Simiduia agarivorans SA1 = DSM 21679: one gene and its partner. The protein of the gene in region 2 interacts with the protein of the main gene of each other region in a pairwise test. Links are inferred from orthologs where the notes say so. Each region holds a gene or a part of one and is shown on either strand. Other genes may lie near its edges.

Evidence for each region.
Region 1: the proteins of grpE (region 2) and M5M_RS06685 interact in binary tests that used the Escherichia coli proteins (3 or more experiments, as listed by UniProt). The link is inferred for Simiduia agarivorans SA1 = DSM 21679 from one-to-one orthologs.

The regions. Positions count from the first base shown.
Region 1 is NC_018868.3:1,517,095-1,520,315, reverse strand. The notes cover bases 303-3,205. They hold M5M_RS06685 (Nramp family divalent metal transporter), read left to right. Parts: upstream 303-1,113; coding sequence 1,114-2,298; downstream 2,299-3,205. Other genes in these bases: M5M_RS06680 (GGDEF domain-containing protein), read left to right, coding at 2,338-3,205; M5M_RS06690 (FdhF/YdeP family oxidoreductase), read right to left, coding at 303-976. Also shown: more of M5M_RS06690, read right to left, coding at 1-302; more of M5M_RS06680, read left to right, coding at 3,206-3,221. UniProt on the Escherichia coli protein: H(+)-stimulated, divalent metal cation uptake system. Involved in manganese and iron uptake. Can also transport cadmium, cobalt, zinc and to a lesser extent nickel and copper. Involved in response to reactive oxygen.
Region 2 is NC_018868.3:3,776,137-3,779,334, forward strand. Bases 319-3,198 are described here. They hold grpE (nucleotide exchange factor GrpE), read left to right. Parts: upstream 319-1,416; coding sequence 1,417-1,980; downstream 1,981-3,198. Other genes in these bases: recN (DNA repair protein RecN), read right to left, coding at 319-1,221; dnaK (molecular chaperone DnaK), read left to right, coding at 2,106-3,198. Outside these bases: more of recN, read right to left, coding at 1-318. UniProt on the Escherichia coli protein: Participates actively in the response to hyperosmotic and heat shock by preventing the aggregation of stress-denatured proteins, in association with DnaK and GrpE. It is the nucleotide exchange factor for DnaK and may function as a thermosensor.

The DNA of each region.
Region 1 (3,221 bases), 2.3 Mb from region 2 along the record:
TATGGCGTTCAATGGTTTGCCAACTTATTGCATCGAGCCATTGGCAATAGGCGTCGGCATTTTCGCAGTGGTCGTGCAGGAAGGCGGTGTTTTCTTTTTTCAGATGCAATACGGTTTTTGCCAGCCCGGCAAACAACCATAAGTCGCTACCGGTTTTGGGCTGCAGGTAATCGGTGGCGATGGCATCGCCGCCGGTGGCGAGTGACCGTAAACTTTTCGGATTGGCAAAACGCACCAGCCCCGGTTCTTTCATGGGGTTGATCACAATCACCCGGCCACCGCGTTCGCGCACTGCGCGCAATTTGTGAATCAGGCGCGGGTGATTCGAGGCCGGATTGGCACCTGCCAGAATCACCGTATCGCAGTGATCCAAATCATCCAATTGCACACTGGCCGTGCCCGAACCTACCGCCTGGGTGAGTGCCACGCCGGTTGCCTGGTGGCAGAAATAGGAACAGTTGTTGACATTGTTGGTGCCCTTGGCGCGCGCCAACAGTTGCAGTATGAAGCCGGCTTCCATGGATGACCGGCCGGAGGCGTAGGCGAAAAATCGCTCCGGTACACAATGCACAAAGCGTTCACGGGCAATGGCCAACGCCTGATCCCAGCTGATGGGTTCCAGCCGGTCAGCCCCGGCGGTTTTATACAGCGGGGTATTGAGCCGTCCCAGATGTTCTACCTGATAGCCGTCCAGCTGTTGCAGCTCACTTAACGGATGATTGAATATCGCCCGCGGAATTTCCGGTTGAATATCGGTGGATTGTGCCTGCACGCTTTTGTTGCATACGGACGGAAACAACCCTTGTTCGTTGGTCATGCCACCGCGTTGGCCGCCCATGCCGAGGCCGCAGGCTTTGCAGGCATTGTTGGCGGTGAGCGCTTTGGCGGAAGCGGTGACTCCCATTTTTCTGGCGGTATTGAGGGTGTACAGGACTTTTTCCAGTCCGCCGCCTTTGAGTGTGGATGGGTTGCGCATAGATCCTCCGGTAAGGGCTCAACCATACCGTGGATTGGCGTAGTGAGAAAGGACGCCACAGGTCGTGCCGCTCACACGGGTTGGCGATCCACAGGGCAATAGTTAACATGCTGTTTTCCACCAGATGCAGACAAACCATGTCATTTAAAAACCGTTTTGGGCCGGGGTTTCTGGTCGCCGCCGCATTTATCGGACCCGGTACTGTAACCACTGCCAGTATGTCGGGTGCCAATTTTGGCTATGCGCTGTTATGGGCGTTGGTGTTTTCGGTGCTGGCCACCTGGGTATTGCAGGAAATGGCCGCGCGCCTGGGCCTGGCCACGGGCAAAGGGCTGACCGAAGCCTTGCGGGGCCAGATGGGGCACCCCTGGTTGGGCTGGGCGTGTGTGGGCTTGGTACTGGCTGCGATCGGGTTTGGCAACGCGGCGTATGAGGGCGGCAATATTGTGGGTGCCTCCATTGCGCTTGAATCCCTTTGGGGGCAGGGCCCTTGGGCGCTGTTGATTGGCGGGCTGGCATTTGCATTGCTGATGGCGAATTCATACCTGTTACTCGAGCGCGTGCTGGTGGTTCTGGTGCTGCTGATGAGTGCTGTATTCCTGTTGACGTTCCTGGCGGCAGAACCCGATTGGGGCGCCATTGCGGGCGGGCTGGCACCGGGATTGCCGGAAGGGTCCGCGGTGACCGCCTTGGCACTGATTGGCACCACAGTAGTTCCCTATAACCTGTTTTTGCATGCATCCAGCGTGCAGGAAAAATGGGGTCGCCTGCCTGCGGGGGAGGCAATTTCACTGGCCCGTGCCGATGCGGCCTGGAGCGTGGGGTTGGGTGGGCTTATTACGCTCGCCATCATGAGCACGGCGGCAGTGGCGTTTTTTGGCCGCTCGGAAGGCTTCAGTGGGGTGGCCATGGCAACCCAATTGGAACCTTTGTTAGGCAGCTGGTCTCGATGGTGTTTTGCCGCCGGTTTATTTGCCGCCGGTTTGAGCAGTGCTATTGCCGCGCCCCTGGCGGCGGGTTACGCGGTGGCGGGGGCACTGGGCCGCGACCATCCCAAGGCAGCCCAGGTGAAACGTTGGGTGGCGTTGGTGGTCGTGGTGGTAGGCACAACCCTGGCATCGCTTGGTATCAAGCCGGTGACGGCCATTGTATTCGCCCAGGCGTTTAACGGTTTCCTGTTGCCGGTCGTCGCCGTATTCCTGCTCTGGGTCATGAATAACCGGCAGTTGCTGGGTAACCACGTCAATGGTTGGCTGGCCAATGGCGTGGGTGTGGTGATTGCGTTAGTGGTCAGTGCGCTGGCGCTCTGGAAGCTTTTTTAAACTGCTACACTCTCAGTGTATTGCGATTTGGTTGGCACAATGCACTGGATAGAAAGCCTTTCCCGGCGGTTATTGCGCGGTACCGATCTTCAGGCGCTGGAGGACGGGCGGCGGGTGTTGTTGGTGGTTTTACTGACCACGCTGGGTGTCGCGACTCTGCTGATTTTTGGCGTGCTAAGCTACGCTTACGACCGATACCTGTTAGCGGTTTTTCTGTTGACCGCCGGTGGCATTGGCATCCTGAACCTGCTGGTACTTTTTTACAGCCATAATTATTCCCGTGCCGCCGTTGTCATGGCGTTTGTCACGGCGGCAGTCAGCGGACTTTTGGTCAGTACGGGGGGCGTGGACGGTACCGGTATACTGTGGGTCTATCCCATGATGACCGTAGCCATCTTTACCGCAGGATTCAGGCCAGCCAGTTACATCCTTGCGCTTTTCTCCTGCGCAATTTTGTACATCCTTTATTGGCCGGAAAATCCTTTGTTGCAATACGAGTATTCCGCGTCGGTAAGAACCCGGTTTGTGGTGTCATTTTTCTGCCTGGGCATTATCACCCTGGCGGTGGAATTTGTGCATTCCCATTCGCAGTCCAAGGTGGCTGAACTGCACAGTGAGGTGCAACACACAGCGCAAACAGACGCGCTTACCCAGTTACCAAACCGTCGTTATGTCTCGGAGCGGGTCATCCTTGGGGGTGCCTTTGCGCCGGTGTATCAAGGTGGCTGCGTTGTTTTGGCAGACGTGGATCATTTTAAATCGATCAATGATCGCTACGGCCATGACGTGGGCGATGTGGTTCTCAAAAGTGTGGCGCAGTTTCTGGCCTCGGAAACCCGCTGCGAGGATTTGGTGGTGCGTTGGGGTGGAGAAGAGTTTTTGTTAGTCTTGCCCAAAATCAATCTGGCCATGGCTGAGCGCCG
Region 2 (3,198 bases):
ATCGGTACCGGTCGCCGAAGCGTCGGCGTCGGTGACGGCGATATCCACCAGCGCGCCGGCCATGCTCAATTGTTGTAATTGACGATTGATGCCACGTGATAACTGGGTGGCGGCCTGCTTACGCTGTTGCGACAACTCTGTGGCCAGCTTGCGGTAATTAAGCTCAGCCTCTGCGGTAGCGTGGGCAAGGCCATCCAGGCCGCCTTCTGCTGCCGCCAGCGGCGCCAGTTCTTCCGCCAACTGCTGATGTAACTCTGTCAGCTGTCCGGGGCTGACGCGGTGTTTACGCGCGATCTGGTAAATGCTGTCGAGGCGGGCCTCCAGCCATTGCAGGCGTTCCGGGTCGGCTTCAAAACTGTCGATGTGGTGCTCGATGGCGCTGACGGCTTCCTCGATGTGTATCTGAGCGTTGATCAGCAATTGCTCTGCTTCTTGCAATTGGCTCGATTTATCGGGCAGCTCCCGCAGTAGCCATAAGCCTTTGCGCAGCCCATCCAGCAGGCCCTGCTCGTCATCGCTGCACAGAGCCGCGAGTTGCTGGCTGCTGGTGAGTACTTGCTCCGCATTGGCCTGCTGCCGGTGCTCGCTTTCCAGTTGCTCCAGCTCGCCCGGCTGCAGGTTGAGTTGATCCAGCTCCTCTACCTGATAGCGCAGCAGCTGGCTGCGCGCGCTCATCTCGGCCTCGTTGTCGCGTTGGTACTGCAGTTGAGCGGCAAGTGATTGCCACTCTTTCCAGCTGGCCTTGACCGCCTGATACAGGCTGGTATGGCCGCCAAACTGGTCTACAAGCGCGCGTTGGTGGTCGGGTTTGAGCAGGTTCTGGTGAGCGTGCTGGCTGTGAATATCCAACAGCAGCTCGCCCAGGGTTTTCAGTTGTGCCAGTGTTGCGCTCTGGCCGTTGATGAAGGCCCGTGACCGCCCTTCAGCAGTGAGTGTGCGACGGAGTATGCACTCACTATCGGTCTCGAAATCATTGTTTTTCAGCCACTTGTTGGCGCGGGGTAACTGGGTGATATCAAAGGTGGCGCTGACTTCCGCCCGCTGACAGCCATGCCGTACCTTATCGGCATCGGCTTTTTCGCCCAGCGCCATACCCAGCGCATCCAGCAGCAGTGATTTGCCTGCGCCGGTCTCGCCGGTAATGGCGGTTAATCCGTCGTGCAGTTCAAGATCCAGCTGCTCTACCAACGTGAAATTGCGGATGCACAGAAGCGTTAACATAAGCGGTCACCAGGGCGAAAAATCCATGTATATGTAAACAGTGTTTATTTATACAGTAATTTTTGCGCTTTTCAAGCCCGGCATAACACTTGAATGGCGCGTGTGAGCCCCCATATAGGCTGCAGGTTGTGGTAATCACACCGCAGTAATCATTTATCAGAGTACTTATCAGCCAGTTTGAACAGGGGAACACGCGTGTCGACTGAACAACAAAAGCCGCCCGTTGAAGAAACCGATGTAGCGGTAGAAGCCGAAGCCAGCCCGGATGTGGAGGTTGAGCTGTCAGAACCCCAGGGCCTGGAGGCCGACATTGCGCGCCTTGAAGCCGAGTTGCAGCAGGCAAAAGACACCGCGCTGCGCGCCGCTGCCGAGGCCCAGAACGCCCGTCGCCGTGCGGAGCAGGACGTAGAGAAGGCCCACAAGTTCGGCCAGGAGAAACTGGTGCAGGACATGTTAGTGGTGGCCGACAATCTCGAGCGTGCCCTGGCCAACGTGAACGCCGATGACGAGGCGATGAAGTCGGTGGCCGAAGGGCTTGAGTTGACGTTGAAAAGTCTCATTGACGGTCTCAAGCGCCATCAGGTGGTCCAGATTAACCCCGTGGGCGAACCGTTTGACCCCAATCTGCACCAGGCCATGACCCAGGTGCCCAACCCGGACATGGAACCCAATACCGTCATGGATGTGTTCCAGAAGGGTTACACCCTGCACGGTCGCCTGGTGCGTCCGGCCATGGTGGTGGTATCAAAGGCACCATAAATTGCTGTTATCACGCCTTGAAAATTGGCAAACAGCGCCAATATAGAGAACAAGGCAAAACAACCGGCCGCGCTGGACTGAACCGGCGCCGCATTTGAAACAAGTTTTTATTCGGAGATTTTTCCATGGGCAAGATTATCGGTATTGACCTGGGCACCACCAACTCTTGTGTGTCCGTTCTGGAAGGCGACAAGACCCGCGTGATCGAAAACGCGGAAGGTGATCGCACCACGCCCTCAATCGTCGCTTTCACCGAAGATGGCGAAGTACTGGTTGGCCAGAGTGCCAAGCGCCAGGCCGTCACCAACCCCACTAACACCCTGTTCGCGGTGAAGCGCCTGATCGGCCGCAAGTTCACCGATGACGTAGTGCAGAAAGACATCAAAATGGTGCCCTACAAAATTGTTGGCGCCGACAATGGTGATGCCTGGGTAGAAGTGAAGGGTGACCGTAAGGCGCCGCCGCAGATTTCTGCCGAAGTGCTGAAAAAGATGAAGAAAACCGCCGAAGACTACCTGGGCGAAGCGGTGACCGAGGCGGTAATTACCGTACCGGCTTACTTCAACGATTCCCAGCGTCAGGCCACCAAAGACGCCGGTAAAATTGCCGGTCTGGAAGTGAAGCGCATCATCAACGAACCCACTGCCGCGGCCCTGGCCTACGGCATGGACAAGGTGAAAGGCGATCGCACCATTGCGGTTTACGACCTGGGTGGCGGTACCTTCGATATCTCCATCATCGAAATCGCCGACGTGGATGGCGAGCACCAGTTTGAAGTGCTGGCCACCAACGGTGACACCTTCCTGGGGGGTGAAGATTTCGACCTGCGCCTGATCGACTACCTGGCGGACGAGTTCAAAAAGTCCAACGGCATTGATCTGCACAACGATCCACTGGCACTGCAGCGTCTGAAAGAGGCTGCAGAAAAGGCCAAGATCGAGCTGTCTTCCAGCCAGCAGACTGAAGTGAACCTGCCCTACATCACCGCTGATGCCACCGGTCCCAAGCACTTGGTGGTGAAGCTGACCCGCGCCAAGCTGGAGTCACTGGTCGAAGATCTGGTGAAGCGCTCTATGGAGCCGGTGAAGCAGGCCATTGCCGACGCCGACCTGTCTGTGGGCGAGATCAACGACGTGATTCTGGTGGGCGGTCAGACCCGTATGCCGCTGGTACAGAAATACGTGACCGAATTCTTCGGCAAAGAGCCGCGCAAGGATG